DNA from 3 places in the Arthrobacter sp. 01T425 genome. Region 3 is predicted to be linked to each of the others. Evidence: riboswitches for the same ligand, from Rfam matches in the RefSeq annotation. Region 3 holds a riboswitch; each other region holds the start of a gene.
The links. Region 3 has a riboswitch for thiamine pyrophosphate ahead of thiO (glycine oxidase ThiO). Riboswitches for the same ligand answer to the same signal wherever they lie in the genome.
Positions count from the first base shown of each region.

Region 1 (9,865 bases), on a different contig from region 3:
GCAGGTTTAGCGAGTTGGGCCGTAATCTGATCCGTCCATTCGTCGACTGCCGCCCAGTCCCGCAAATCCCCAAATCGGCCGCCGGTGAGCCGGAACAACACCCGGAGCGGTGCCGGCATCTGGCCGGCCTGGTAGACGCCGGAGAAGAGTTTGTGGCCTCGAAGTGGAACTTCTTTGATCAGGACTTCTGCCAGACGTTCCTGTTGCAGTGCCGCGCCGCGCCGGCGTATGGGCTTGGGCAGCGCATCCGCCATCCCTACACTGAAGGCCCAGACGGGCCGACTGGCCAACTCGCGGGCGTGGTGTTTGAAGAACAGCAAAGCCGGGGGCAGCCAGGCCTGGTTGTGGACGGCGCTGCCGACGACGACAGCCTCATAGCGGGAGAGGGCCCCGACGTCCTCCACGGACCGGCACTCTACCTCGCCCAGTGCACCCGCCATGCGGGATGCCATATGTTGTGCCATCTCCCGGGTGGAGCCCAGGGCGCTTGCGTAGGCAATTAGAACAGTCATCAAGAGGCCTCCGGTCTTCCTTCCTCCAGCCTTATGTAACCTGCGCGCGCGGGGTCGTGCCATAAGTCCCGACATGGGCCCGGACCCTCTCACCGAAGAGACGGCTAAGGCCAATGCCCGGCGCGAACATTGGCCTTAACTGTCTCTTCGATGCGGTTGGGGCGTTTAGTAGCCGGAGGTTCCGATGAAAACCTGGATGAAGGCGAAGAAGATCGTCGCGACGACGGCGACGTACAGCAGCGCCGTAATGATCCAGCCGGAGTCGCCGATCACCTTGGTGGGACCGGCGGGCAGGGCAATCACGCCGTGGGAGATGTTCCGGACGCTCACCCAGACGAACAGCGGGATCATCACGGCCCAGACGATCATGCAGAACGGGCAGAGGATGTGGATGGCGTACAGGGCCTGGGACCAGAGCCAGACCACGAACGCGAAGCCCAGCGTCACGCCCGCCTGGAGCCCCAGCCAATACCACCGGGAAAACCGGGCGCCGGCGAGGATACCCATGGCCGTGGTGATGATCACGGCGAAGGCGACGATTCCGATGAACATATTGGGGAAGCCGAACACGGAACTCTGCGGTGTCTGCATGACCTGGCCGCAGGAGATCCACGGGTTCACGTCGCAGACCGTGACGTGGTTCGGGTCCTTCAAGACCTCCAGCTTCTCCAGCACCAGGGCCCCGGATGCGAGCCAGCCGATGACGCCGGTGATCAGCAGGAGCCAGGCGAACGGGCGGTCGCGGGTCATCGTGGGAAGGGGCCGCGCCGCGGGGGCCGGGCCGGAACCCGGTTGGTGCACGGTCGCGTCGCCGGCGGTGCTGGAGATGCTGGGCATGGAAATTGAGTCCTTTTTTAGTCGTCTTGACCGGGTGCTTCTTGCCCCGATTGTAACGCCGGAGGCTGAGCAGCGCCGGAGAACGGCCCCGGCCGCCGCGCCCGGCCGCACCTGTTGCACTTCCGGCCCCGCCTGCCCCTGCTTTCACGGCTCCTGTGAGACAATGATCGTGGCTGGAACCCGATCCACATCCGGATTCCGGTCCGGCGATTTTGTTTCAAGACCGCCAATGATGAGCAGGGAGCTGCGGATCCTCTGATTCCAGCTGTCCCGCAATGCCATTGGACGGCACCTGGTTGTGGCGTGTAGGTCAACGGGTTCCAAAACAATCTCGCCGGCCCTCCAGGGCTGCCGCACCCCACTGCCGGTGCGAACCTGAGGGTATCCAATTGACTTCTGTCAATGCCTGCGGGTGTTGACGCATATTTGCCCAAGGGGCGCCGAATGTGGCGGCGCATCAGGGGCAGGAGTGTCGCCACATATGGATAATGACCAGGTAGTAGCCGGAAACGAAGAACTAGTAGTCACCGGGGAAGCGCAGGGAACTGCTGAAGCAGAGGCTCCGGTAGCCCCGAAGAGGGCCGTACGGACCCGCCGGAAGGCGCCCGTCGCCAAGGTCAACGCCGCGGAGGCGGCCGAGGCTGTCGCCGAAGCCGCGGCCCTGGCCGACGCGGCCGGTTCAGATGAGCCCGTCCGGGGCCGCCGTAAGCCGGCCAACGTCGAAGCAGCCGGATCTGAAACTGTTGAACCCGAAGCTGCTGTATCTGAAACTGCTGCCGCCGGGACTGCGGCCAAGGCGCCCGCGCGGCGCACCCGGACCCGGAAAGCTGTAGCAGCCCCGGAACCGTTGCCTGCCTTCGCCGGCGATGCCGAAACCGGCGCACCTGCCGCGGCTGAGGCCCCCGCAGCAGCTGGCACTGACGCAACTGCCGCCGCAGAAGCCGCACAAACGGCCGCAGAGACGGTTGCAGAGAAGCCGGTCCGCCGCCGTGCCAGCCGTGCCAAGGCCGCCCCGAAGGCCGAAGAAGCACCCGCGGCAGTACTCCCGGCCGAAGAATCCGCCGCTGCGGAAGCACCCACCGCGGAAGCCGCCGCAGCCCAGCCCGAAGAGCCGGAAGCCCGGCCCGAGGAAAGCCCGGCCGCGTCGCTGTTCATGGAACCGGGTGCCCTCACTTCCGTCATCTTCCAGGCCCCGGACCTGAGCACTGTGGTGCGTCCGGTCCCCGTTGCCGCCGCAGCAGCTGAGCCCGAGGACGAGGAAGGCGACGAGGACGAGGACGCCGGCAACCGCCGTCGGCGCCGCAGCCGCGGCCGGCGCGGCCGCACCCGCACCTCTGCCGAGTCCGACACGGAGTCGGAAGGCACCGAAGAAGAGGGCGACGAAGGCTCCGAGTTGATCCTTGAAGACGGTGTGACCTCCCGCCGCCGCCGCCGCCGCCGCCGTGGAGACCAAGACCTCGAGCTGACCGGCGGGGAAGGCGACGATCCGCCCAACACGGTGACCCGCGTCCGTGCGCCGCGTGCCATGGCCGAGGCGCCGGTGAACAACCGCGTCACATCCGTCAAGGGCTCCACCCGCCTGGAAGCCAAGAAGCAGCGCCGCCGCGAATCCCGCGACACCGGCCGCCGCCGTACCGTCATCACCGAGGCCGAGTTCCTGGCCCGCCGCGAGTCCGTGGACCGCCAGATGATCGTCCGCCAGCGCGACGACAGAATCCAGATCGGTGTCCTTGAAGACGGCGTCCTGGCCGAGCACTTCGTGTCCAAGACCCAGCAGGACTCCCTGATCGGCAACGTCTACCTGGGCAAGGTCCAGAACGTGCTGCCCTCCATGGAGGCCGCTTTCGTGGACATCGGCCGCGGCCGCAACGCCGTGCTCTACGCCGGTGAAGTGAACTGGGAGTCCGTCAACCTCGAGGGCAAGCAGCGCCGCATCGAGAACGCGCTGAAGTCCGGCGACTCCGTGCTGGTCCAGGTCACCAAGGACCCAGTCGGCCACAAGGGCGCCCGTCTCACCAGCCAGATCTCGCTGCCCGGCCGGTACCTCGTGTACGTGCCCGGCGGTTCCATGACCGGCATCTCCCGCAAGCTGCCCGACGTCGAACGCAACCGCCTCAAGCGGATCCTCAAGGACCGCCTGCCCGAGGACGCGGGCGTCATTGTCCGCACCGCGGCCGAGGGAGCTTCCGAGGAAGAGCTGACGCACGACATCAACCGCCTCCGCGCGCAGTGGGAAGGCATCGAGAGCCAGTCGACGTCCACCAAGATCCTCGCCCCCGAGCTGCTCTACGGCGAACCTGACCTGACCATCAAGGTGGTCCGGGACGTCTTCAACGAGGACTTCTCCAAGCTGATCGTCTCCGGCGAGGAAGCCTGGGACACCATCGAGGCCTACGTCACCTACGTCGCGCCGGACCTCGTGGGCCGGCTCGAGAAGTGGACCAAGGACACGGACATCTTCGCGGCCTGGCGCATCGACGAGCAGATCCACAAGGCCCTGGACCGGAAGGTCTTCCTGCCCTCGGGCGGTTCGCTCGTGATCGACCGCACCGAAGCCATGACCGTGGTGGACGTCAACACCGGCAAATTCACCGGCTCCGGCGGCAACCTCGAGGAAACCGTCACCAAGAACAACCTGGAAGCGGCCGAGGAAGTCGTCCGGCAGCTGCGCCTGCGCGATATTGGCGGCATCATCGTGATCGACTTCATCGACATGGTGCTCGAATCCAACCGCGACCTCGTGCTGCGCCGCATGGTGGAGTGCCTGGGCCGGGACCGCACCAAGCACCAGGTGGCCGAGGTGACCTCGCTGGGCCTCGTGCAGATGACCCGCAAGCGGATGGGCACCGGGCTGCTGGAAGTCTTCGGCGAACAGTGCGAAACATGTGCGGGCCGCGGCATCGTCACCCACGACGAGCCGGTGGAGCACCGCCGCGCCAACACGGTCGCCGCGGAGCACTATGTGCCGCGCACCGAGGCGCAGCCTGCTGCCCGCCCGGAACGCAAGAGCCGTCGCCGCGGCCGGGGAGGCCAGGGCGGAGAGACCGCGCCGACCGCACCCGCGCCCGTCCACGCCGAACCCACCGAGGCCGAACGCCACGCCAAGGCCGAGGCCACCCGTGCCGCGCTGGCCAACATCGCTGCCGCGGCGCACGCCGCGCACCTGCACGACGGGGAGGCAGCCGCAGCCAGCGACGCCGGGGCCCGCCAGGCCGCCGTCGACGCCGTCACGCAGCTCGCAGCCGCCGACGAGGCAGCCGGCCGCCCCGCAACGGTGCTGACGTTTGGCGGCGAGCAGGTGGCCCTGCCCTTCGTCGAGCACGCGGAGGACGCGCCGTCACCGGCCCTGACCCTGGACCTGCTGACCGAGGCCTTCGCAAACCTGGGCGAAGCCGAGGCCGGCAAGCCGGACCAGGCCGCCGGCCTGGCGGCCGGTCAGGCAGCAGCTGTTGCCGCACCGGAAGCCACGGCGCCCGAGGCGCCGTCGGCCGTCCGCGCTGCGGAGGCGCCGTCGTCACGCACAGCTGACACCACGACGCTGCGCGGCCGCCGCGGGCGCCGCAACCGGAGTGCCAGCCGCGCCCAGGGCGCAGCCAACGAAACCTCCGTGGAGCACCGCGAGGCAACCCGGCCGGCCGCGGCCGGATCCGTCCACGAGGCCAAGGCTCCCGCCGCGGCCGGGCCTGCGTCCATCCCGGCCGGCAACGAGCCGATCATCCTCGGCGTCGGCGTGCCGGCGTCGGAGCTGTAGTCCTCCGCGACTGACCACGTCCCCGTCCGGTCATTATTTCGACTGGTCGGGCCGCGGGTCCGGGTCAGGGCAGACGTAACATACGTCCGCCCGGGCCCGGGCCCGCTCGTGCGTTAACGGGTCCTCCGGGTGGCAAGGGCTAGGCTGGAACACTGACACGGGGTGCCGGGCATCGGGCCGGCTGAGATCCAGACCCGTTGAACCTGTCCGGTTAGCACCGGCGAAGGGATGTCTTCCTTGTCCGCGAAATCGAATCCGTCCGAGTTCCTCCCGCCCAATTTTCTGCACAACGAGTCTCTGCCGGCCCCGCCGCGCATTCCCCGCGTGCTGGCCATCGCCGGCTCCGATCCCTCCGGCGGGGCCGGAATCCAGGCCGACCTGAAGAGCATCGCGGCGAACGGAGGCTACGGCATGGCCGCCATCACCGCCCTGACAGCGCAGAACACGCAGGGCGTGCGCGCCGTCCACGTCCCCCCGGCGTCGTTCCTCACGGCGCAGCTGGACGCCATCAGCGACGACATCGGCATCGACGCCGTCAAGATCGGCATGCTCGGTGACGCCGCCGTGATCGACGCCGTCCGCGGCTGGCTGGAAAAGGTGCGCCCCGCCGTCATGGTCCTGGACCCGGTGATGGTCGCCACCAGCGGTGACCGGCTCCTGCAGGAATCGGCCGAGGCCGCCCTGCAGGCCCTCCTGCCGCTGGCGGACCTCATCACGCCCAACCTCGCCGAACTCGCCATCCTGCTCAAGGAACCCGTCGCTGCCGAGTGGTCCGAGGCCCTGGCGCAGGGCAAGCGGCTGGCCGCCCTGACCGGCACCACCGTCCTGGTTAAGGGCGGACACCTCCAGGGCGCCGGGCCGGGGGACGGGCATGCCCACGACGCCGATGCCCACGACGCCGCCGGCCACGGCGCCGGCACCGGCTGCCCGGATGCGCTGGTCAACACCGGCGGCCTGCTCGGCCAGGAAACGGTGGTGGTGCCGGGGGAGCGGATCGCGACGCGCAACAGCCACGGCACCGGCTGCTCCCTGTCCTCGGCCATGGCCACTGTGCAGGCCAGGGTGGGGGACTGGGAAGCGACGCTGCGGGAAGTCAAGCCGTGGCTGCTGGGCGCGCTCCGCGGAGCCTCGGCCCTGGACGTCGGCTCCGGCACCGGCCCGGTCCACCACTTCCACCACCTGCAGCACCTCCAGGCCGGGCAGGGTCCGGCGGCGGGGGAGTTCGCCGCAGCCCTGCGCGCAGGAGCCGCGGGCGATCTTGAGGCGATCTACGCCCTGGACTTCGTCCGCGGACTGGCCGACGGCACCTTGCCCGAGCACGAGTTCGCGTACTACCTCGCCCAGGACGCCATCTACCTCAACGGCTACTCCCGGGTCCTGGCCCGGGCCGCGGCGATTGCCCCCACCGAGGCCGAGCAGCTGTTCTGGGCCCGTTCGGCGCAGACCTGCCTGGAGGTCGAATCCGAGCTGCACCGTTCCTGGCTCAGCACGCGCCTCACGGCCTCCACCCTGGGCCCGGTCACGAAAGCGTATGTGGACCACCTGCTGGCCGCCTCTGTCTCCGGCAGCTATGGCGTCCTCGTGGCGGCGGCGCTGCCCTGCTTCTGGCTCTACGCCGAGGTCGGTTCCACGCTGCACCGGGAGTTCCTGGCCGGCGGCGCCCCCGGGGAGCACCCATACGCCGGCTGGCTGCGGACCTACGCCGACGAGGACTTCGCCGCCGCGACCCGGCAGGCCATCGCGTACACGGACACGGCGGCCGGGCGGGCATCGGAGAGCGAGCGGCAGGCCATGGCCCTGGCTTTCCGGCAGTCATCGCGCTACGAAGTGGACTTCTTCGACGCGCCGCGGCTGTACGCCTGACGCGAGCTGGTCCGGACTACCGGTACGATGGTGGGGCACGGTTCCGGAAGTCGTTGCGGCAACACAGCTCAAGATGGTCAAGATCCCGGCCAAGAACATTGGCAGGGACTTTGCATCAAGATGTTGTGGCGCCTATCACGGACTACCCGCCGGAACCAGCCTCATTTGCGGCCGAAGGCAAAATTAGCGTATTCTAGATCTTCGGTGCTTACGCCAACACTTGGGTTATGACCCTGAGAACGGTCCGCTTGGAATTTCAAATGGATTTGTTCCGGGGATAGCTCATGGGTTCCCCCGAGGAATCCACCGGCGTTGAGGCACAGCGTGAGCCGGTCCAAAGAATTTGGCCCCTGGTTCCGCACGCAAATCTAGTAATAAACGTCGAGAGAAGTGAGTTCCCCAGTGGTGTACGCGATTGTCCGCGCAGGCGGCCGCCAAGAGAAGGTTTCCATTGGAGACTTCGTTACCCTGAACCGCGTCCCCGGTGGAGCCGGCAGCACCTTTGAGTTGCCCGCACTGCTCCTGGTGGACGGTGACAAAGTCACGTCTGCTGCTGCGGACCTGGCCAAGGTAACGGTTACGGCTGAGATCCTCGAAGACCTCCGTGGTCCGAAGATCGTCATCCAGAAGTTCAAGAACAAGACCGGTTACAAGAAGCGTCAGGGCCACCGTCAGGAACTGACCAAGGTCAAGATCACCGGTATCAAGTAACTCTTCGTTACTGTTCAGGTTCCAGCAGATTCCCCAGAATTTTTGAAGGCAGGCATTTCAAATGGCACATAAAAAAGGCGCGAGTTCCACTCGCAACGGTCGTGACTCCAACGCCCAGTACCTCGGCGTCAAGCGCTTCGGTGGCCAGGTAGTTTCCGCAGGCGAGATCATCGTCCGCCAGCGCGGCACTCACTTCCACCCGGGCGCCGGCGTAGGCCGCGGCGGGGACGACACCCTGTTCGCCCTGACCCCCGGTGCTGTCGAGTTCGGCACCCGCCGTGGTCGCCGCGTTGTGAACATCGTGGCTGCTGCAGCTGCAGAGTAACAATAAGTTCTAAATCGGTGGGGCGGGCCATTAGGTCCGCTCCACCGGTGTTTTAACCGCATTACAATCATCTTGGGCCTCTTTGGGGGTCCGGGGAACAGCACTGAGGAGATCCACGTGGCGAGCTTTGTAGACCGGGTAGTACTGCACGTATCCGGCGGTACCGGCGGCCACGGCTGTGTCTCCGTCCACCGCGAGAAGTTCAAGCCCCTCGGCGGTCCCGACGGCGGCAACGGCGGCAACGGCGGCGACGTCATCCTGCGCGTTGACCCCCAGACCACCACCCTGCTCGACTACCACCACGCGCCCCACCGGCACGCCACCAACGGCGGCCCTGGCATGGGCGACTGGCGCGGCGGCAAAAACGGCGAAACCCTGATCCTTCCGGTGCCGGTGGGCACCGTGGTGAAGTCCAAGTCCGGCGAAGTCATCGCCGACCTCGTGGCCGAAGGCGACGAATACATCGCCGCCGCCGGCGGGATTGGCGGCCTCGGCAACGCCTCGCTGTCCTCCCAGAAGCGCCGCGCGCCCGGCTTCGCGCTGCTCGGCATCGAAGGCGAATCCAGCGACGTCGTCCTGGAACTGAAGTCCATCGCCGACATCGCCCTCGTCGGCTTCCCCTCCGCCGGCAAGTCCAGCTTGATCGCCGCAATGTCCGCCGCCCGGCCCAAGATCGCGGACTATCCCTTCACCACCCTCATCCCCAACCTGGGTGTCGTCCAGGCCGGTGAAGTCCGCTTCACCATTGCCGACGTCCCCGGCCTGATCGAGGGTGCCAGCGAGGGGAAGGGCCTGGGCCACCACTTCCTACGCCACGTCGAGCGGTGCGCCGCCCTGGTGCACGTGCTGGACTGCGGCACGCTCGAATCGGACCGCGATCCGCTCTCCGATCTCGCCATCATCGAGGCCGAGCTGGAGAAGTACGCCGTCGACATGAGCTACAGCGGGTCCGACGGCGAAGTCGTACCGCTGAACCACCGCCCGCGCCTCGTGGCCCTGAACAAGGTTGACCTGCCGGATGGCAAGGACATGGCCGAGTTCGTCCGCCCGGAGCTCGAATCCCGGGGCTACAAGGTCTTCGAAATCTCGGCGACGAGCCACGAAGGCCTCCGCCAGCTTGGCTTCGCCATGGCTGAAATCGTCAAGGCCGCCCGCGACGCCGTCGCCGCGACCCCGCCGAAGGTACACGCCCCCGTGCTGCGCCCCCGCGCCGTCAACGAGACCGGCTTCACGATCCGCCGCGAAGAAAAGAACCTTGAGCCGCTCTTCCGCGTCCTCGGCGACAAGCCCGTGCGCTGGGTCAAGCAGACCGACTTCACCAACGAGGAAGCGATCGGCTATCTCGCCGACCGCCTGGCCAAGCTCGGCGTCGAAAATGAACTGTTCAAGCAGGGCGCCAAGCCGGGCGACATGGTGGTCATCGGCGAGGACGACGGCGTCGTCTTCGACTGGGAGCCGACCATGATGGCCGGTGCTGAGCTGCTCGCCTCGCCCCGCGGCACCGACGTGCGCTTCGCCGACATCGGCGACCGCCCGACGCGTGGCCAGAAGCGCGACGAACAGCAGGAACGCCGCGACGCCAAGGCCGCCGCCCGCGCCGAGCTCGAAGCCGAACGCAAGGCCGGCATCTGGACCGAATCCGTCAGCAGCCGCCGCGCGCGGCAGCCGCTCAAGGAGAGTGGACTGGGCGAAGCCGATGACGAGTAAGGCCGTCGTCGAGCACCGGTCCCAGCCGCTCAGCGCTCAAGACCTCAAGGCCCAGACCATCAACGCCCCGGACCGCACCGCGCTGTCCGGGGCGCGCCGGATCGTCGTCAAGGTCGGCTCGTCCTCGCTGACGTCCATCAAGGGCGGGATCTCCGAAGA
Region 1 is NZ_JBFTPY010000001.1:71,393-81,257, forward strand. Features, by position in the region: gene AC1DNG_RS00380 (flavodoxin domain-containing protein) at 1-512, opposite strand, end outside; gene AC1DNG_RS00385 (vitamin K epoxide reductase family protein) at 678-1,349, opposite strand; gene AC1DNG_RS00390 (Rne/Rng family ribonuclease) at 1,831-5,100, shown strand; TPP riboswitch at 5,249-5,346, shown strand; gene AC1DNG_RS00395 (bifunctional hydroxymethylpyrimidine kinase/phosphomethylpyrimidine kinase) at 5,416-6,963, shown strand; gene rplU (50S ribosomal protein L21) at 7,366-7,674, shown strand; gene rpmA (50S ribosomal protein L27) at 7,736-7,999, shown strand; gene obgE (GTPase ObgE) at 8,117-9,706, shown strand; gene proB (glutamate 5-kinase) at 9,696-9,865, shown strand, end outside.
Region 1: another riboswitch for thiamine pyrophosphate. It lies ahead of AC1DNG_RS00395 (bifunctional hydroxymethylpyrimidine kinase/phosphomethylpyrimidine kinase); the one in region 3 lies ahead of thiO (glycine oxidase ThiO).

Region 2 (9,865 bases), on a different contig from region 3:
CTGCCGGCGTCGGTGCCGGCATAGATCGCCAGCCCGGCCTCGTGGGCTTCGAGGATCCGCTCCGCCCGGCGCTCCCACAGCGAGCGCATGTGGGCTGTGTAGCGGGGGAACTTGGCCGCCGCCCGGGCGGCGATGTCCGGGAACGTGGCGATGTTGATCAGGGTGGGCACGATCGGAACACCCTGTTCGAGGAAGCGCGGCAGGTGCCGCGGCAGCAGCCCGGTGGCGTGCTCGATGCAGTCGATCCCGGCGTCGAGCATGTCGTCGAGGGTGTCTTCGGCGAAGCAGTGTGCGGTGACGCGGGCCCCCTCATCGTGGGCGGCCTGGACGGCGTCCTTGACCGTCCGGGCGGGAAAACTGGCGGCGAGATCGCCGGCGTCGCGGTCGATCCAGTCCCCCACGAGCTTGACCCAGCCGTCGCCCGCGCGGGCCTGCTTGCGCACGGCCTCGACGAGATCCTCCGGTTCGACCTCGACGGCCAGGCCAGGCAGGTACCGCCGGGTCCTGGCGAGGTGCCTGCCGGAGCGGATGATCCGGGGCAGGTCCGCGCGTTGCTGGAGCCAGCGTGTGTTGTGGACGGCGCCGGCGTCGCGGACCAGGAGCGTCCCGGCGTTGCGGTCCGCCAGGGCCTGGGATTCCGCGGTGTCCTCGGTAACGTCCCCGCCCGGGCCGAGGCCGATGTGGCAGTGCGCGTCCACGAGGCCGGGCATGACCCAGCCGTCGAGTACGAGGTCAGGCGCGGCGGCCGGACGGTGGAAGGTTAGCAGGCCGCCCACCGACCAGAGCCCGCGGCGTTCCTGGTCCGCCGCGGTGAGGATAGGCCCGCTGAACTCGATGATGCCGGTCATGACCTAAAGCCTAATCCGCATGACGATCCGCCGGCCAAGACGGTCCAGCCCCAGCTGCGCTTCGTGGATCCGCAGGGCGCCCAACGCCTGTCCTGGCTGGGCGAGTTCCTCGAAACCCCAGCTCGCATAAAACGGCGCATTGAACGGGACGCCTGCGAAGGTGCAAAGCGTCATCGATAAATAGCCACGGCTCCGGGCCGCATCAAGGGCCGCCTCCACCAGGGACCGTCCTATCCCCCGCCCGGCGGAGTCCGGCTGCACGGAGAGTTGTTCCAGATGGGCCTGGCCGCCGACCTCGTCAACGCGGGCAAACCCTACGGGCGGGTTTCCGGCGACAAGTATGAAGAGCGGCTCAACCGGCGTCGTCAACTCCGGAGCCGGGAGCGTCTGGTTCCCCAGCTCCGCTTCGAGGATGCGGTCTGCTGAGGCCTCGAGAACCGGCAGCGCCGGGAGGTCTTCCGGCGTCGCCATCCGGATGCGGGGCACGGCCCTGGGCAGAGTCACAATGCCACGCTAACACCGCGGCCCGACCGCACTCCGTCACACTCGAGGGCCGGCCGGAGGTGCGTGGTAGTTTCGTCTACGACCACACGGGTGCCCCTGCAGGGGCTGAGATCGGGCTGACGCAGCCTGCGACCGTTGAACCTGTCCGGGTAATGCCGGCGAAGGAAGTGAGCTTTTCCGTGAACACCCAAGTGACACAGCACAGCCCTGTCCAAATTCAGTCCGCAGCCGCCACGCAGTCGCTGAAGTCCCACTCGCTGGCCTTCAGCACGGACCAGGAGCATGGCATCCGCGTGCCGGTGACCGAGATCGCCCTGGAACCCTCCCCGGGCGGCGTCCGGAACCCGCCGTTCCGGGTGTACCGCACTGCCGGCCCGGGCAGCGATCCGGTCCGCGGGCTGGAACCGTTCCGCACCCCCTGGATTGAGGCCAGGGCGGACACCGAACCCTACGCCGGCCGCGAACGGGAGCTGCTCGACGACGGCAAATCGGCGGTGCGCCGCGGTGCTGCGTCGGCCGAGTGGCGGGGCGGCCGGCCGGTGCCGCGCCGGGCCGTTGAGGGCAGGACCGTCACGCAGATGCGCTACGCCCGGGACGGTGTCATCACCCAGGAAATGCGGTTCGTCGCGCTGCGCGAGAACTGCGATGTGGAGCTGGTGCGCAGCGAGGTGGCCGCGGGCCGCGCGATCATTCCCAACAACGTCAACCACCCCGAATCCGAGCCGATGATCATCGGCAAGTCGTTCCTGGTGAAAATCAACGCCAATATCGGCAACTCCGCCGTGACCAGCTCCATCGCCGAGGAGGTCGACAAACTCCAGTGGGCCACGCAGTGGGGCGCGGACACCGTCATGGACCTCTCCACCGGGGACGACATCCACACCACGCGCGAGTGGATCATCCGTAACTCCCCCGTCCCCATCGGAACGGTCCCGATCTACCAGGCGCTGGAGAAGGTCAACGGTGAGGCGAACGCCCTGACCTGGGAGATCTTCCGGGACACCGTGATCGAACAGTGCGAGCAGGGCGTGGACTACATGACCATCCACGCCGGCGTGCTGCTGCGGTATGTGCCGCTGACGGCCAACCGGGTCACCGGCATCGTGTCCCGCGGCGGTTCCATCATGGCCGGCTGGTGCCTGGCGCACCACCGGGAGAACTTCCTGTACACCCACTTCGATGAGTTGTGCGAGATCTTCGCCCGCTACGACGTCGCGTTCTCCCTGGGCGACGGGCTGCGGCCGGGCGCGACGGCGGATGCCAACGACGCGGCACAGTTCGCCGAACTGGACACCCTGGCCGAGCTCACGCAGCGGGCCTGGGACTTCGACGTGCAAGTCATGGTGGAGGGCCCCGGGCATGTGCCCTTCCACCTCGTCCGGGAAAACGTGGAGCGCCAGCAGGAACTCTGCAAGGGCGCCCCGTTTTACACACTCGGGCCGCTCGTCACGGACATCGCACCGGGCTATGACCACATCACCTCGGCGATCGGCGCCACCGAGATCGCCCGCTACGGCACTGCCATGCTCTGCTACGTCACGCCCAAGGAACACCTCGGGCTGCCGAACAAGGACGATGTGAAGACGGGGGTGATCACTTACAAGATCGCCGCCCATGCCGCGGACCTCGCCAAGGGCCACCCCGGCGCGCACGAACGCGACGATGCCCTGTCCAAGGCAAGGTTCGAGTTCCGCTGGCGGGACCAGTTCGCGCTGTCCCTGGACCCGGTCACGGCCGAGGCCTACCATGATGAGACGCTTCCCGCGGAGCCGGCCAAGACAGCCCACTTCTGCTCGATGTGCGGTCCGAAGTTCTGCTCCATGCGGATCAGCCAGGACATCCGGGACGAATACGGATCAGCAGATTCGCAGGCGGCCCTAGCGCAGATGACGGCCGGAATGCGGGCGAAGAGCAACGAGTTCCTCGCCTCGGGCGGCAAGGTCTACCTGCCGCAGCCCTCAGTGGGAGGACCCGCAGCTTCCTAGGACGCCCGGGCGTGCTGGTGCCGGCTGACCTCGGCGATGTAGGAGCGGATGGCCCGGTCCCCTTCGGCTGAATCCTGGGGCCGGTGCCCTCCCGGCGCCGTGCGGTGCAGGGCGCCTGTCTCGCGCAGGTAGCCGGCGATTTCCTCATACAGCGGTTCCCAGCCGCCGGTCAGGACCAGGGTCGGCACGCCCGGCACGATCTGCAGCGGGGCTTCCCACGGCGGCGCCTGCAGGCGGAGCCGGCGCGCAGCCCGGAGGGCCTCCGGCGTCGTGGCCCCGGGGGCATCCGCCGCGAACGCGCGGCGGATGAACTCCCGCTGGAAGTCGTCGTCGCTGAGGTTGTGGCGGACGTCGAAGAGCGGCTGCATCAGGGCCCGGTGCGCGGCGGTGGCCGGGAGCTCCGCGGTCAGGGACAGGCAGGCCGGTTCCACCAGGGTCAGCGACTGGACGAGGTCGGGCCGTTCGACGGCGGCCATCATCGCAGCGATCGCGCCCTGCGAATGGGCCACGACATGGCCGCCGGCCTCGCCGCGGCCGTCGTCTGCCAGCGAGGCGAGCACGATGGCGGCGTCGGCGGCGAAGCTGGATTCGAGCGGTTCCGCGACGGCGTCAAACCCGTGCCGCCGCAGGAACAGGGCGTCGTAGTCCAGCGCCATTCCGTGCTGTTTTGGCCACGCGGCGGCGCCGAAGCTGCCGTCCCCGTGGACGAAGACTACGCGCTGCTTGAACATTGTCTAACCCTATGGCACTTCAGTGCTGATGCTGCCGGCGACACAGTGCCGGCGGCCGTCAGCACTTGCGGCTACTTGCTGCCGCCGAGGAACTTGTCGAAACCCTTCGGCAGGTTCAGCTGGGACGGATCGAAGTCGCCGCCCTGCTGGCCGAACGACGCGCCGGTGGGCAGCGCCTTGGGGCCGGCGGCACGCCGGGCCTCGGCGTCGCGCAGTTCCTGCGCCGCCTTGGCCGGGTTGCCGGAGCGGGCCTTCTTCTTGGGCGCGGACTTGGCTCCCTTGCGGGCTCCGCCCCCGCCGCCCATGCCGGGCATCCCCGGCATGCCGGGCATCCCGCCGCCGGCGGCCATCTTCTTCATCATCTTCTGGGCCTGGGCAAACCGTTCCAGCAGTCCGTTGACCTCGGAGACGTGCACGCCGGAACCACGGGCAATACGGGCCCGGCGGGAGCCGTTGATGATCTTCGGAGCCACGCGCTCGTGCGGGGTCATCGAGCGGACAATGGCCTCGACGCGGTCGATCTCGCGCTCGTCGAACTGCTCCAGCTGCTGGCGGATGTTCTGCGCACCCGGCATCATCATGAGCATCTTCTTCATGGAGCCCATGTTGCGGATCTGCTGCATCTGGGCGAGGAAGTCATCGAGGGTGAAGTCTTCCTGGTCGGCGAACTTCTTCGCCATCCGGGCGGCTTCATCCTTGTCCCAGGACTTCTCGGCCTGCTCGATCAGGGTGAGGACGTCACCCATGTCGAGGATGCGCGAGGCCATGCGGTCCGGGTGGAAGAGCTCGAAGTCGTCCACGCCTTCGCCGGTGGAGGCGAACATGACCGGCTTGCCGGTCACCGACGCGACGGAGAGCGCGGCGCCGCCGCGGGCGTCGCCGTCGAGCTTGGAGAGCACGATGCCGGTGAAGTTGACGCCCTCGTCAAAGGCCAGGGCAGTGTTGACGGCGTCCTGGCCGATCATGGAGTCGATCACGAACAGGACTTCGTTCGGGACGATCGCGCGGCGGATCTGGCGCGCCTGCTCCATCATCTCGGCGTCGACGCCGAGACGGCCGGCGGTGTCCACGATCACGACGTCGTGCAGGGTGCGCTTGGCTTCCTCGACGCCGTCACGGGCGACGGCGACGGGGTCTCCGGCAGGGTGGTCCAGTTCGGTGGACGTGGCGCCCGGGTGCGGGGCGAACACGGGTACGCCGGCGCGCTGGCCGACCACCTGCAGCTGGGTGACGGCGTTGGGCCGCTGGAGGTCGCAGGCCACCAGCATGGGGCTGTGGCCCTGGGACTTGAGCCATTTGGCGAGCTTGCCGGCCAGGGTGGTCTTGCCGGCGCCCTGGAGGCCCGCCAGCATAATGATGGTGGGTCCGGTCTTGGCCAGGCGGATCCGGCGGGTCTCGCCGCCGAGGATCTCGACGAGTTCCTCGTTGACGATCTTCACGATCTGCTGGCTCGGGTTCAGCGCCCCGGAGACCTCGGCGCCGAGGGCACGCTCGCGCACGCGGCCGGTGAATTCCCGGACCACGGGCACAGCGACATCGGCGTCCAGGAGGGCACGCCGGATCTCGCGGACTGTGGCGTCAACGTCCGCCTCGGTCAGGCGGCCCTTGCCACGCAGATTCTTGAAGGTTGCTGTCAACCGGTCAGAGAGTGAATTGAACACGCGCCGTGCACTTCTTTCAGTGGATCTACAGGTGGCGGCCGGTGCGGCACGCCAGCGTCGCGACTGGTATTCGCCTGGACGAACCGCCACGACAACAGGACTCGACTATCTAGGGTACCAAGATGCGCCTTCAAGATGGCATGCTGGCGTAGGTGACCAGCCAAACAACTGTAAAAACCCTGCTCATCCTGGGCGCTTCCGGCGATCTCACCGGAAGGCTCCTGTTACCGGGGCTTGCCCGCCTGGTGGCCCGGGGCCGCGCCGACGGCCTCGCCCTGGCGGGAGCGGGATCGGACCCCTGGACGCCGGAGCAGTGGCTTGGCCGGATCGAGGAGTCGTTCGCGGACGAGGACTCCAAGGCCGACGCCCACGGCAAGCGGGAGCTCAAGCGGATCCGCAAGGAGAGCACCTACCACCAGCTCGATGTCACGGCCGAGGGCCAGCTCGCCGGGCTCCTGGCGAAACTGGAGGGGCCTGTGGCTGTCTACTTCGCCCTGCCGCCGCGGGTCAGCCAGCTCGCGTGCGAGGCCCTGGCGCCGGAGGACGTGCCCACCGGCACCCGGCTGGTCATGGAGAAGCCGTTCGGCTCCGACGAGCAGTCGGCGCGCCACCTGAACAAGACGCTGGCCGCGCTGGTCCCGGAGGACCACATCCACCGCGTGGACCACTTCCTCGGCAAGGCAACGGTCCTGAACATCCTTGGCCTGCGCTTCGCGAACACGTTCCTGGAGCCGGTGTGGAACCGGCAGAACATCGAAAGAATCGAGATCATCTTCGACGAGGACCTCGCCCTCGAAGGCCGCGCCCGCTACTACGACGGCGCCGGGGCGCTCCGTGACATGATCCAAAGCCACCTGCTTCAGATCATGGCCCTCATGGCAATCGAGCCGCCGGCATCCGTGGACGAACGCGATCTCCGCGATGCCGTGGCCACCGTGCTGCGGGCCAGCAGCATCAAGGCCCCCTACCGGCAAAGCAGCCGCCGGGCCCGGTACACGGCGGGTTCGATCAACGGCCGGGACATCCCGGACTACGCCAAGGAGGAGGGCGTGGACGCGTCCAGGGCTACTGAAACCCTCGCCGAGGTGCAGGTGGAGATCGACAACTGGCGCTGGCAGGGCGTGCCGTTCATCCTGCGCTCAGGCAAGGCGCTGGGCCAGAAACGCAAGGAGGCCGTGGTGACCTTCCGGCCGGTGCCGCACCTTCCGAAGGGGTTCACCGGTGTGGACGCCCCCAACCAGCTGAGGATCGGCTTTGGCCCGGACACGCTGCAGTTCGACGTCGACGTGAACGGCCCGGGCAATGTCCTGAGCCTGGACCGGGCCACGCTGCAGGCCGAACTGAGCGCCTCCGAACTCCTCCCCTACGGTGAAGTGCTCGAGGGCGTGCTGACCGGGGATCCGCTGCTCTCGGTGCGGGCGGACACGGCCGAAGACTGCTGGCGCATCCTGGCGCCGGTGCTGAAATCCTGGACCGCCGGACATGTCCCGCTGGAGGAATATCCGGCCGGGACCCCGGGGCCGGAGGGCTGGCCGGCCTAGATTCGTCGCGGCAGGGCCAGCGCGGATCCCGCGGCGCGCCGGGCCGACACAGCAGCAACGACCAAGCAGCAACGACCAAGCAGCAACGACACAAGCAGCAACGACACAGCGGGCCGGATACCTTCTCAGGTATCCGGCCCGCTGTGTCCGTGCCGTGTCAACGCCCTGCCTGTCTCCCGTTCCGGGAGTGGAGCGGGGCAGCTAGATCGCTGCCGAACCACGCTCTCCGGTACGGACCCTGACAGCCTCGAACACATCCATCGTCCAGACCTTGCCGTCGCCGGCCCGGCCGGTGTTGGAACTGGCGATGATGACATCCAGGATGTCGTCCGCCTGTTCGTCGGTGGCCAAGACTTCCACCCGGATCTTGGGCAGCAGGTCCACGTTGTACTCGGCCCCACGGTACACCTCGGTGTAGCCGCGCTGCCGGCCGTAGCCGCTGGCAGCGCTGACGGTGAGGCCCTGCACACCGTAGGCCTCCAGGCCTTCGCGAATAGCCTCAAGCTTTTCCGGTCGGACGATTGCCGTGATCAGTTTCATGCCCCCACACTTTCCTTGCCCGTTGCGTTCTGCTTGCCGTTGGACGCGGCGTCCACCGGCACTTCGGCGGCTGTGCCTTCCTCCTGCGGCTCGCCGCCCATCGGCTTGCCCGTGATCAGTTCGTGCAGCGGCTGGAAGCTGCCGCCGTGCCCGCCGACGCCGAACTCGTAGGCGGTCTCTGCGTGCAGGCTCAGGTCCACACCGACAACTTCCTGTTCCTGGGAAACCCGGAAGCCCATGAGCTTGTGGATCGGGAAGGCAATGATGAAGGTCATCACGGCGGTGAAGACGATGGCCATCATTGCCGCGAGGCTCTGGGCGACCAGCTGCGTGGTGCCGCCGCCGTAGAACAGGCCCGCGGCGCCCTGGGTCGGGGTGGCCAGGAAGCCGATTGCGACCGTGCCGACAACACCGGAGACGAGGTGGACGCCGACGACGTCGAGCGAGTCGTCGTAGCCGAACTTGAACTTCAGGCCGACGGCGAGCGCCGAAGCCACACCGGCAACGACGCCGAGGGCGATCGCACCCAGCGGGGAGACGTTGGCGCAGGCCGGGGTGATGGCGACCAGGCCGGCGACCACGCCGGACGCGGCACCGAGGGAGGTCGGGTGACCGTCGCGGAAGCGCTCCACGGCGAGCCAGCCGAGCATGGCTGCGGCCGGGGCGGCCAGGGTGTTGATCCAGATCAGGCCGGCCTGCTCCACAGTGGCAGCGGCACCGGCGTTGAAGCCGAACCAGCCGAACCACAGGATTGCGGCACCGAGCATGACGAACGGAATGTTGTGCGGGCGGTGGTTCGGGTCCTTGCCGAAGCCCTTGCGGTTACCGATGATCAGGACCAGAATCAGGCCCGCGACGCCGGCGTTGATGTGGACCACGGTGCCGCCGGCGAAGTCGATGACCGGCGCGAACGTCTGGCCGAACCAGCCATTCGCGGAGAAGAGTCCGCCGCCCCAGACCATGAAGGCCATCGGCGCGTAGACCAGGGTGGCCCAGATGGGGGTGAAGACCACCCATGCGGAGAACTTGGCGCGGTCGGCGACCGCACCGGAGATCAGGGCCACCGTGATGATCGCGAACGTGGCCGCGTAGCCGACCTTGAGCAGGTCGGCCGGTTCGGTGAAGTTGTGCAGGCCGAAGTGGCTGAACGGGTTGGCGAAGATCTGGTAGAAGTTGTCTTCGTTGGTCGTAGCCATCGAAGCGCCCCACAGGATCCACATGATGCCGACGGTTCCAATGGCAACGAAGCTCATCATCATCATGTTCAAAGCCGACTTGGCGCGGGTCATGCCGCCGTAGAAGAATGCCAGGCCCGGGGTCATGAACAGCACGAGTGCCGCGGCGACCAGGAGCCAAACGAGACCTGCGGTGAGTTCCATGGTCTACGTCCTCTCTTGCTATTAGGTGCGGAGTAGTCCGCCGGTCCCAACGCATTTATTTGCGTTCTAGAAAGAGTTTCGCGGGGCCGTGTTTCGCTGGCGGAGGATTTACATTGCCGGGTTGTTACAAGAACCTCCCGGACGTAAATGGTGCATCTCACACTTGTTACGGTTATGTTTCAGCGGATTATTCCCGCACTTGTTGGACCCGCCGCCAGCCGGCACCGCATCTTCCCAAGGACGAACGCATTATGAGCAAGACCTCCCGCCCCGCCGGCGACGCCGCAGCCGAGGTGCCCTCCCGGGCCCCGGGCCGTTCCCGGCTGCCCCGGGACATCAAGGTGATGCTGGTGGCGGCCTTCCTGATTGCGATCGGCTTCGGCCTCGTGGCACCGGTTCTGCCCCAGTTCGCCACCACGTTCGACGTCGGGGCGACCGCCGCGGCCGTGATCGTGAGCATCTTCGCTTTCATGCGGCTCGTCTTCGCACCGGCCGCGGGCACCCTGATCGTGAAGCTGGGCGAACGGCCGGTCTATGTGGCCGGGCTGCTGATCGTCGCGGTGTCCACGGCCGCCTGCGCCTTCGCCCAGAATTACTGGCAGCTGCTGGTCTTCCGCGGCCTCGGCGGGGCTGGCTCGGTGATGTTCACGGTGGCGTCCATGGCGCTCGTGGTCCG
Region 2 is NZ_JBFTPY010000015.1:80,686-90,550, reverse strand. Features, by position in the region: gene AC1DNG_RS16275 (amidohydrolase family protein) at 1-848, opposite strand, end outside; gene AC1DNG_RS16270 (GNAT family N-acetyltransferase) at 852-1,352, opposite strand; TPP riboswitch at 1,429-1,536, shown strand; gene thiC (phosphomethylpyrimidine synthase ThiC) at 1,532-3,337, shown strand; gene AC1DNG_RS16260 (alpha/beta fold hydrolase) at 3,334-4,068, opposite strand; gene ffh (signal recognition particle protein) at 4,140-5,729, opposite strand; gene AC1DNG_RS16250 (glucose-6-phosphate dehydrogenase) at 5,882-7,270, shown strand; gene AC1DNG_RS16245 (P-II family nitrogen regulator) at 7,472-7,810, opposite strand; gene AC1DNG_RS16240 (ammonium transporter) at 7,807-9,189, opposite strand; gene AC1DNG_RS16235 (MFS transporter) at 9,441-9,865, shown strand, end outside.
Region 2: another riboswitch for thiamine pyrophosphate. It lies ahead of thiC (phosphomethylpyrimidine synthase ThiC); the one in region 3 lies ahead of thiO (glycine oxidase ThiO).

Region 3 (9,865 bases):
CGGAACCACCGGAACCGGCAACGGCACCCTGCTCTGCTCCCATCACCACCATCTGATCCACAAGGAACACTGGAGCATCCAGATGCGCACCGGCATCCCCTGGTTCACCCCACCACCCCACCTCGACCCCGCCCAGACACCCCGCCGGAACAGATACTTCCGCCCCCACCAGTGGCGCCCAGTTATTTAGGTGCTCGCTATATTTAGTTGCTCGATATTTAGGTGCCCGCTTTCGGCAATGACGGCCTTGTGCGAGCCATGGGGTGAGGACTCGTTGGAGCTCTTGGGGATGCTGGCCCGGGGAACCGGGCCAGCCGGCCCGATCCCGGGGGGCTTCAGAGGAACGGCGTTAGAGGAACTCGGCCCGGCCTTCCATTGCCGAGGACGCCAGTGCGTGTTCCCGCCGCGGGATCCTGCCGGCCGCTTTCGCCAGCCTGCCGGCGATGACGGCATGTTTGAAGGCCTCGCCCATGAGCACCGGATTCTGCGCACGGGTCACCGCCGTAGCCAACAGCACGGCGTCGCAGCCGAGTTCCATCGCCAGGGCAGCGTCCGAGGCCGTGCCGATCCCGGCATCCAGCACCACGGGCACGGACGCGCGCGAGACGATCAGCTCGATGTTGTGCGGGTTCAGGATGCCCAGTCCGGTGCCGATCGGGGCGCCCAACGGCATCACGGCCGTCGCGCCGAGGTTTTCGAGCCGGAGGGCAAGCACGGGGTCGTCGTTCGTGTAGGCGAAGACCTTGAAGCCTCGGGCCACGAGCTGTTCGGTTGCGTCCACGAGTTCGACGGCGTCCGGCAGCAGTGTGTGCTCGTCGGCAATGACTTCGAGCTTGACCCAGTCCGTTTCCAGGGCCTCCCGCGCCAGCTCGGCGGTGAGGACGGCGTCCTTGGCGGTGAAGCAGCCTGCCGTGTTGGGCAGTACCCGGATCCGATGGTCCTCGAGCAGCTGGAACAGCGAGCCCGTCTCCGCCGGCGAATAGCGGCGTATCGCCACCGTGGTCAGCTCCGTCCCGGACGCCACCAGCGCCGCCCCGAGCCCGTCCAGGCTCGGCGCACCGCCGGTTCCCATGATGAGGCGGGAGCCGAGCCTTACGCCGTCGACCACGAACGGATCGGCCACCGCACCGGTCATGGGGACGGCCTGTGTTCCTGCGAACGTCGTCTCGTTCATGCTGGTCATCCTCCTTGGACTGCCGTGACAAGTTCGACGTCGTCGCCGTCGGCGAGCGCCGTGGCGTGCCACTGGCTGCGCGGCACCACTTCGGCGTTGCGGGCGACGGCGACACCGAGCTTCCGCCCGTCGGCGGCGCGGCCGTCGGGGCCGATGCTCCGGCCAGTGAGCTGGCTGACGAGTGCGGAGACGGAGGCGCCGTCGGCGACGCTCTGATCCGTTCCGTTAAGTCGGATGTTCATGCTGCTTCCTTCTTAGGGCTGTCCCCGGACGTAACCGGGATGCGGGAAAAACGGTCGGGGCGGAACCCGGCCCAGCGCGGGTCCGGCGTGAAATCCATGAGTTGCCGGCACACGGCGGCAGCGGCGGGGGTCAGCAGGACGCCGTGCCGGAAGAATCCTGTGGCGATGATGAGTCCCGGGACGTCGCCGCCGTCCGCTTGTGCGATCCGCCCCAGCAGCGGGGCATTGTCCGGGGTTCCGGGCCGCGCCCGCGCCGTGGCTTCCAAAAGCTCCAGCTCGGCGACCGCAGGCACCAGCTGCTGGGCATCCCGCAGCAGCTGGTAAATGCCGCCGGCGGAAACCGCGTGCGGATCCGACGGTCCATCCTCCCGCTGGGTGGCCCCGATCACCACGGTGCCGTCCTGGCGGGGGACGATGTACACCGGGATGCCGCGCACCATGCCCCGCACGGTGGCCGTGAGCAGCGGCTGCAGATGCGGAGGCACGCGGAGCCGGAGGATGTCGCCGTAGACGGGCCGCAGCGGCAGCGCCAGCCCGGCCGGAAGCTCCTCGAGCGCGGCGGCGCCGAGCCCGTTGGCGACCACGGTCTCGGCAGCCCGTACGGTACCGCCGCCAGCCAACCGCACACCTGCCACCTGTCCGTCCTGCCACAGCAGGCCTGCCGCGCGCCGCCGGACGAAGCTGCCGCCTTCCGCACCGAGCACGCCGGCGAGCCGGGTGATCAGCAGGCGGGGGTCCACCTGGTGGTCGGCCGGGATGTCGAAGGCACACGAGATGCCGGGACTCAGCAGGGGCTCCCGGGTGCGCGCCTCGCGCACTGTCAGTGGCTCCACGGCCAGGCCGCATGCCTTCTGGACTTCCCTCAAGTCCGCGAGCGCGCGCCGGTCCGCCGCGTCGGCCCCCACCGCCAGGGTCGGCGTCGTTAAGTAGCCGGTACCCGCCGGGGAATCCGCGCCGGCGGCAACGGCGTCGAGAGCCGCAGCGAATCCTGGCCACAACCGGGAGGCCTCAAGCATCAGTTCCAGGAGCTGTTCCTCCTGGTAGTGCAGTTCACTCACGGGGGCCAGCATGCCGGCCGCGGCCCAGCTGGCTCCGCTGCCGGGAGCATCATCGATCAGGACCACGGATCGGCCCGAGCGGATGGCCTCGAACGCGATGCCATGGCCGATCACCCCGCCGCCGATCACGGCCACGTCGGCAGTCGTATCCCCCGCGATGATTCCCTCTGCGGTACCGGGCCCCGTGTCACAAACCTGGGCGTCGGCGTCATTTGCGGCTCCGGCCGCACGGCCTGCTCGTGTGCCCATGAAAAATTCCTTCCCTACGCCGGTACTAGCCGGATCAGGTCAAGCGGTCGGCTCTGACGCCCTCTCAGCCGGGCAGCGGCGACATGGCTGCTGCGGGCTCCCGCGGTATGCGCCCAGTTTAGAGGAACTAGGCTGGTCCCATGAGCCAGGACCCTCTCCACACCACCGCCCGCCTCTATCTCTGCACCGACGCCCGCAGGGACCGCGGCGACTTCGAGGACTTCGTGGATGCCGCCTTCGCCGGCGGCGTGGACATCATCCAGTTGCGCGACAAGTCGCTCGAGGCCTCCGAGGAGCTGGAACTGCTGGAGGTCCTGCACACCGCAGCGCAGCGCCACGGGCGGCTGTGGGCCGTCAATGACCGGGCGGACATCGCCTCCCTGTCCGGGGCTCCGGTGTTCCATGTCGGCCAGAAGGACATTTCGCTCGACGCCGCCCGCGGCTTTCTCGGCAAGGATGCCGTGATCGGTCTGTCCACCCACAGCCCGAAGCAGGTGGACGCCGCCATCGCTGCCGCGCCAGGCCGCAAAGGGCTCGATTATTTCTGTGTGGGCCCCGTGTGGGCGACGCCCACCAAGCCCGGGCGCGCCGCCGTCGGCCTCGATCTGGTGCGCTACGCCGCCCAGGCGATCGGCGGGGCGGACGCGGAGGGAACCGGCAGGGTCAACGAAAGCGTGCTGCCGTGGTTCGCGATCGGCGGGATCGACCTCAGTAACGTGGAGCAGGTAGTCGATGCCGGTGCCCGGCGGATCGTCGTGGTCCGGGCGATCACCGACGCCACTGATCCGGCCCACGCCGCCGGAGCCTTGCTGGCGGCGCTGGACGCCGCCGCATCCTAAGCAGGTCCCACCCGTAATGCCGGCCGGCACTGAAACTATCCGGCGAGACCCAGCTCCGTCATCCGGCGCGCGTGGTTCGCTGCGAGTTCGGCCGCCAGGCCGTTGACCAGCGCCCGGGCGCCGGCGTCGTCCAGCCCCGACAGTCCGCCGAGGAACGCGTGCTCAGCGCTGACACGCTGGGCGTGGTTCAGTACTTCCCCCAGCAGACGCCTGGCCCACAACGCCAGGCGCGACGCCAGCCGGGGGTCATCGGCCAGGGCCGCCTTGATGCGCGCCTGCAGCACGGCCGTGGACTCACCGGTGGAGCGGACCTGCCCGATCAACTCACGGGTCGCGGCGTCGACGTACCGGCCCACGACGCCGTAAAAGTCCGCGGCGACCGTGTCGATCACGTAGGCCTTCATGAGGGCCTCGTACCAGTCCGACGGGCGCGTGCGTTCGTGGAAGTGGTCCACCGAGGGCTGGAACGGCAGCATGGCGGCCTCCGTATCCAGGCCCATGTGTTCGAGCCGGATTCGGACGAGTTCGTAATGCTGGAACTCGACCACCGCCATCCTGCCCAGCAACGCACGGTCATGCAGCGTGGGCGAATACCGGGCACTCGAGGACAGCCGCTCGAAGGCGGAAAGCTCGCCGTACGCCAAGACTCCCAGCAGGTCGGCAAGGAAGCTGTTGTAGAGGGCAGGATCGTCCGCAGTTGCGCTCATCTTCCAAGACTAATAGCGGAAATCGGGCTACCCTGATTTTCGTGTCACATCATCGCCTGACCCCCAGTGTCCACGAGCAGCAGAACCAGCTTGCCGGGGCACTCAAGGCGTTGCGCACCACGCTGGAACTGCCCGGCCCGTTCCCCGAGGGTGTGCTGCGCGACGCGGAGGCGGCGGTGGCCGAGCACAAGCTCCCGGACCTTGACCTCACGCACGTCGAGTTCGTGACTATCGATCCGGCATCGTCCACCGACCTGGACCAGGCCCTGTTTATCGAACGGAGCAACGGCGGCTACAAGGTCTTCTACGCCATCGCCGACGTCCCCTCCTTTGTCGCCCCGGGCGGGGCGCTGGACGCCGAGACCCGGCGCCGCGGCCAGACCTTCTACACCCCGGACGGCAGGATTCCGCTGCATCCGGAGATTATCAGCGAGGCCGCCGGCAGCCTGCTCGCCGGGCAGCTGTGCGCGGCGTTCGTCTGGGAGTTCGAGCTCGACGCCGCGGCAGAGGTCGCCTCGGTCCTCGTGCGCCGGGCACAGGTCCGCAGCCGCGCGAAGCTCAACTACAAAGGCGTCCAGGCCGAGCTCGACGCCGGCACCGCGGCGCCCGTGCTGCAGCTGCTGAAAGAAGTAGGCCTCAAACGGGTGGAACTGGAACGACTGCGCGGCGGCGCGAGCCTGAACATGCCGGAACAGGAGATCCAGCAACTGCCCGACGGCGGCTACCGGATCGTAGCGGCCCCGCCGCTGCCGGTGGAGGACTGGAACGCCCAGATTTCACTCATGACCGGGATGGCCGCCGCGGCGCTCATGCTCCAGGGCAAAGTCGGCATCCTGCGCACCATGCCCGCCCCGGACGAGGCATCACTGCGCCACTTCCACCGGCAGACCCACGCCCTCGGCAAGCCCTGGGACGGGGAAATGCGCTACGGCGAGTACCTGCGGACCCTTGACCCGACGGACCCCCGGCAGCTGGCCATTGTGCATTCGGCCGGGATGCTCTTCCGCGGTGCCGGATACACACCCTTCGACGGCACAGTGCCCAACGCCGCCGTCCAGTCCGCCATCGGCGCGGCCTACGCCCATTCCACGGCACCGCTGCGGCGGCTGGTCGACCGCTTCGTGCTGGTAATCTGCGAGGCCCTGAGCAACGGCACCGAAGTTCCTGCCTGGGCCCGGGAGGCGCTGTCGTCCCTCCCCGCCATCATGGGCACCTCGGACCAGCTGGCCGCGAAACTGGAGCGGCTGTCGCTGGACACCGTTGAGGCGGCCCTGCTCGTCAACCACGTCGGCCAGGAATTCGACGCTGTCGTCATCTCCGGTCCCAAGCCGGCCAAGGGCACCAACGGCACCAGCAACGGCAACGGCGGGAAGACCAACGGCAACGGAAACGGCCCGTCCGGGATCGTCCAGATCGCCGAGCCCGCCGTGACCGCACGATGCCCCGGCGAGCTGGAACCGGGCACCAAAGTCCGGGTCCGGGTGTTGTCCTCGGACATCGCCACGCGGGAAATCCAGTTGGAGCTCGTGGGCTGACGGCCCGCCGGCGGTCCGCTAGCCGTCCCCACGCCGTCGCCAGCCAGCGCTGCCGGCCGCCCTCCCGGTCACCTCCCGAGGCGTAATCACCCGCCCAGTCGAGGATCCACGCCTTGTACAGCTAGACTGAAGAGGTAGAAATGGATGCCCGGTCGTTGATTTCCATGATTTTCGAATTCAACAAGCCCGCCCCTACGCGATCTTGAGATACACCCGCTGGTCCCCAGTGCCAGCATTTAGATAGCCCGCGATCGGCTTCCACTGGAATTGCTTGCGCGCCTGAGCGTGCTCCGGAACGGCCACCACGGCCGGCCCCGTTGAGCAAGCAGCGCAGCCCAAAATGAATAAGGAAACTCCCCTGTGAGTGAATTGCACACGCACCAGCTTCTGACCGATGAGTCCGGCACGGAGACCATCGAGCCCGAAGAGACCATCATCTCGGACGAAAAGCCGCACGAGATTGCCGAGAAGACCTTTGCCGACTTCAATGTCCGTGCCGACATCGTGGAGTCCCTGGCCGACGCCGGCATCACCCACCCCTTCCCGATCCAGGCCATGACCCTGCCGGTCGCACTGGCAGGGCATGACATCATCGGCCAGGCCAAGACCGGTACTGGCAAGACCCTCGGCTTCGGCATCCCGGCGCTGCAGCGCGTCGTCGGCCGCGACGACGCCGGCTTCGACAAACTGGCCGTTCCCGGCGCCCCGCAGGCCCTGGTGATCGTGCCCACCCGCGAGCTGGCCGTCCAGGTAGCCAAAGACCTCGAAAACGCCGCCAAGAAGCGCAACGCCCGCATCGCCACCATCTACGGTGGCCGCGCTTACGAGCCGCAGGTCGAGGCGCTGCAGAACGGCGTCGAGGTTGTCGTCGGTACCCCCGGCCGCCTGATCGACCTCTTCAAGCAGAAGCACCTGAGCCTGAAGAACGTCAAGATCGTTATCCTCGACGAAGCCGACGAGATGCTGGACCTCGGGTTCCTGCCGGACGTCGAGACCCTGATCGCCGGCACGCCCGCGGTCCGCCAGACGCTCCTGTTCTCCGCCACCATGCCCGGCCCGGTCATCGCCATGGCCCGCCGCTACATGACCCAGCCGACACACATCCGCGCCGCGGACCCGGACGACGAGGGCCTGACCAAGCGCGATATCCGCCAGCTGATCTACCGTGCCCACAGCATGGACAAGGTGGAAGTGGTGGCCCGCATCCTGCAGGCCCGCGGACGCGGCCGGACCATCATCTTCACCAAGACCAAGCGCACCGCCGCGAAGGTGGCCGAGGAACTGGTGGACCGCGGTTTTGCTGCGGCCGCCATCCACGGTGACCTCGGGCAGGGCGCCCGCGAACAGGCGCTGCGCGCCTTCCGCAACAACAAGGTGGACGTCCTCGTTGCCACCGACGTCGCCGCCCGCGGCATCGACGTCGACGACGTCACCCACGTGATCAACTACCAGTGCGTCGAAGACGAGAAGATCTACCTGCACCGCGTGGGCCGCACCGGCCGTGCCGGCAACAAGGGCACCGCCGTGACGTTTGTCGACTGGGACGACATGCCGCGCTGGGGGCTCATCAACAAGGCCCTCGGCCTGAGCTACCCCGAGCCCGTGGAAACCTACTCGTCCTCGCCCCACCTGTTCGAGGAACTCGACATCCCCGCAGGCACCAAGGGCCGGCTGCCGCGCGACAAGCGTGTGCTGGCCGGGGTCGACGCGGAGGTCCTCGAAGACCTCGGCGAGACCGGCAAGAAGAACTCGCGCACCAGCGCAAAGGACGGCAGCCGCACGAGCAGCCGTGACGGCGCCCGTGAAGGCAGCCGCACGAGCAGCCGTGACGGTGCCCGCGAGGGCAGCCGGACCGGCGGACGTGACTCGCGCCGCAGCGGCACCGAAGCCGGCGGACGCTCCGGCGACCGCCGTCGCCGTCCCGCCGAGGCCGATGCCGCCACGGCGTCCACTGCGAACGGACAGGGACCGGAAGCTGCTGCCGCCGCGCCGGCGAAGGCCCCCACCGAGGTGGACCGGGCGACCCGTGCCCGGCGCCGGACCCGCACCCGCCGCCGCAACGGCGAGGTAGTGGCCGGCGGCGACGCACAGCCGAGCGGCGCCGAGGCCTAATCCCCTCCATGACTGACACCGTCTGGGCGCCGGACGGCAGCAACCTGGTGGTTCACGCGGACAACGCGGAATACCTCCCCACGCTGCCGGACGGCGCCTTCACACTGATTTACGTGGACCCGCCCTTCAACACCGGCCGGGTCCAGCGGCGCCAGGAAACCAGGATGGTGCTCAACGCCGGCGGCGAGGGTGACCGCGTCGGGTTCAAGGGCCGGTCCTACGACACCATCAAGGGCGCCCTGCACAAGTACGACGACGCGTTCAGCGACTACTGGTCCTTCCTCGAGCCCCGGCTCGTGGAGGCCTGGCGGCTCCTGGCCGACGACGGCACCCTGTACCTGCACCTGGACTACCGCGAGGTGCACTACGCAAAGGTCATGCTGGACGCGATCTTCGGCCGCGAATGCTTCCTGAACGAGATCATCTGGGCGTACGACTACGGTGCACGGGCCAAGTACCGCTGGCCCACCAAGCACGACAACATCCTCGTCTACGTCAAGAACCCGGCGAAGTACCACTTCGACAGCGCCGAGGTGGACCGTGAGCCCTACATGGCGCCCGGACTGGTGACCCCCGCCAAGCGCGAGCTCGGCAAGCTGCCCACGGACGTGTGGTGGCACACGATCGTTTCGCCGACCGGCAAGGAGAAAACCGGCTACCCGACGCAGAAGCCGGAGGGGCTGATCCGCCGCGTGGTTGCGGCCTCGAGCCGGCCGGGCGACTGGTGCCTGGACTTCTTCGCAGGTTCCGGCACGCTCGGGTCCGTGGCCGCGAAACTCGACCGCAGGTTCGTGTGCGTGGACCAGAACCAGCCGGCCATCGACGTGATGGCCAAACGCCTGGCCGCGCAGGCGCAGTTCACGTCTTTCCCGACCCTCTGACCCGCCGCCCTCACCACGCCCCGCCGTTCCCGCCCGTTGCGCTAACACTTGTGGCGGCTATTCGGGTCCTGGGGGGCCTCATAGGGACGCTAAGTGATAGCTCAACACGGGTCCAGGGTCTCAGCGGACTGGGTCTCAGCGCACCACGGACGAGCCCGTGCCCAGTTCCTCGATCCGGGCAAAGACTTCTGCGGAGGTCAGATTCTCGCCCAGCAGGTTCGGCTTTCCCGCGCCGTGGTAATCGGAGGACCCTGTGATCAGCAGGCCATAGCGTTCGGCGATGCGGCGCAGGAACGTCCGGCCCTCCTCGGGGTTGTCCCGGTGGTAGATTTCCAGGCCGGCCAGGCCGGCATCGATCATCTCCCGGTAGGTCCCCTCCCCCACGATCCGGCCGCGGGCGGATGCCACTGGGTGGGCGAACACCGGGACGCCCCCGGCTGCACGGACCAGTTCGACGGCGAGCGCCGGCTCCGGCGCATAGTGCTGGACCCAGTAGCGCGAGCGTGCTGTGAGGATGGAACCAAAAGCCTCGGCCCGGTCTTCCACCACACCGGCCGCGACGAGCGCGTCGGCGATGTGGGGGCGGCCCAGGGTGGCACCCGGCGCGACGTGATGAATCACGTCGTCCCATGTCAGCGGGTAGTCCTCCGACAAAAGGGTGACCATCTTCTGCGCCCTCGTGTGCCGGGCGTCCTTGGACTTGGTGATTTCCTCAAGCAGCCCGGGATGCGCGGGGTCGTGGAGGTAGCTGAGCAGGTGAACGCTGATGCCTTCCGCGGTGCGGCAGGAGATCTCCATCCCCGGGACCAGCGCGACCCCGGCTTTCCGGGCTGCGACGGCGGCCTCCGCCCACCCGGCAGTGGAATCGTGATCGGTCAGGGCGACGACGTCGAGGCCCGCGGCGGCGGCGGACTCCATGACGCCGGCCGGCGCCTGGGTGCCGTCGGAAACGTTGGAGTGCGCATGCAGGTCGATCCTCACCTCACCAGCCTAGTAGATGGCAGGATCCAAAGCCTCGGCCCCTTCGTGCCGGGGCCCTGCAGCGGCCCTGCACCGCGAGCGCGCCGT
Region 3 is NZ_JBFTPY010000014.1:203-10,067, forward strand. Features, by position in the region: partial or broken gene AC1DNG_RS15385 (HNH endonuclease) at 1-190, shown strand, start outside; gene AC1DNG_RS15390 (thiazole synthase) at 350-1,174, opposite strand; gene thiS (sulfur carrier protein ThiS) at 1,180-1,416, opposite strand; gene thiO (glycine oxidase ThiO) at 1,413-2,723, opposite strand; TPP riboswitch at 2,717-2,837, opposite strand; gene thiE (thiamine phosphate synthase) at 2,864-3,562, shown strand; gene AC1DNG_RS15410 (ferritin-like fold-containing protein) at 3,598-4,269, opposite strand; gene AC1DNG_RS15415 (RNB domain-containing ribonuclease) at 4,311-5,804, shown strand; gene AC1DNG_RS15420 (DEAD/DEAH box helicase) at 6,165-7,916, shown strand; gene AC1DNG_RS15425 (DNA-methyltransferase) at 7,925-8,797, shown strand; gene AC1DNG_RS15430 (PHP domain-containing protein) at 8,933-9,778, opposite strand.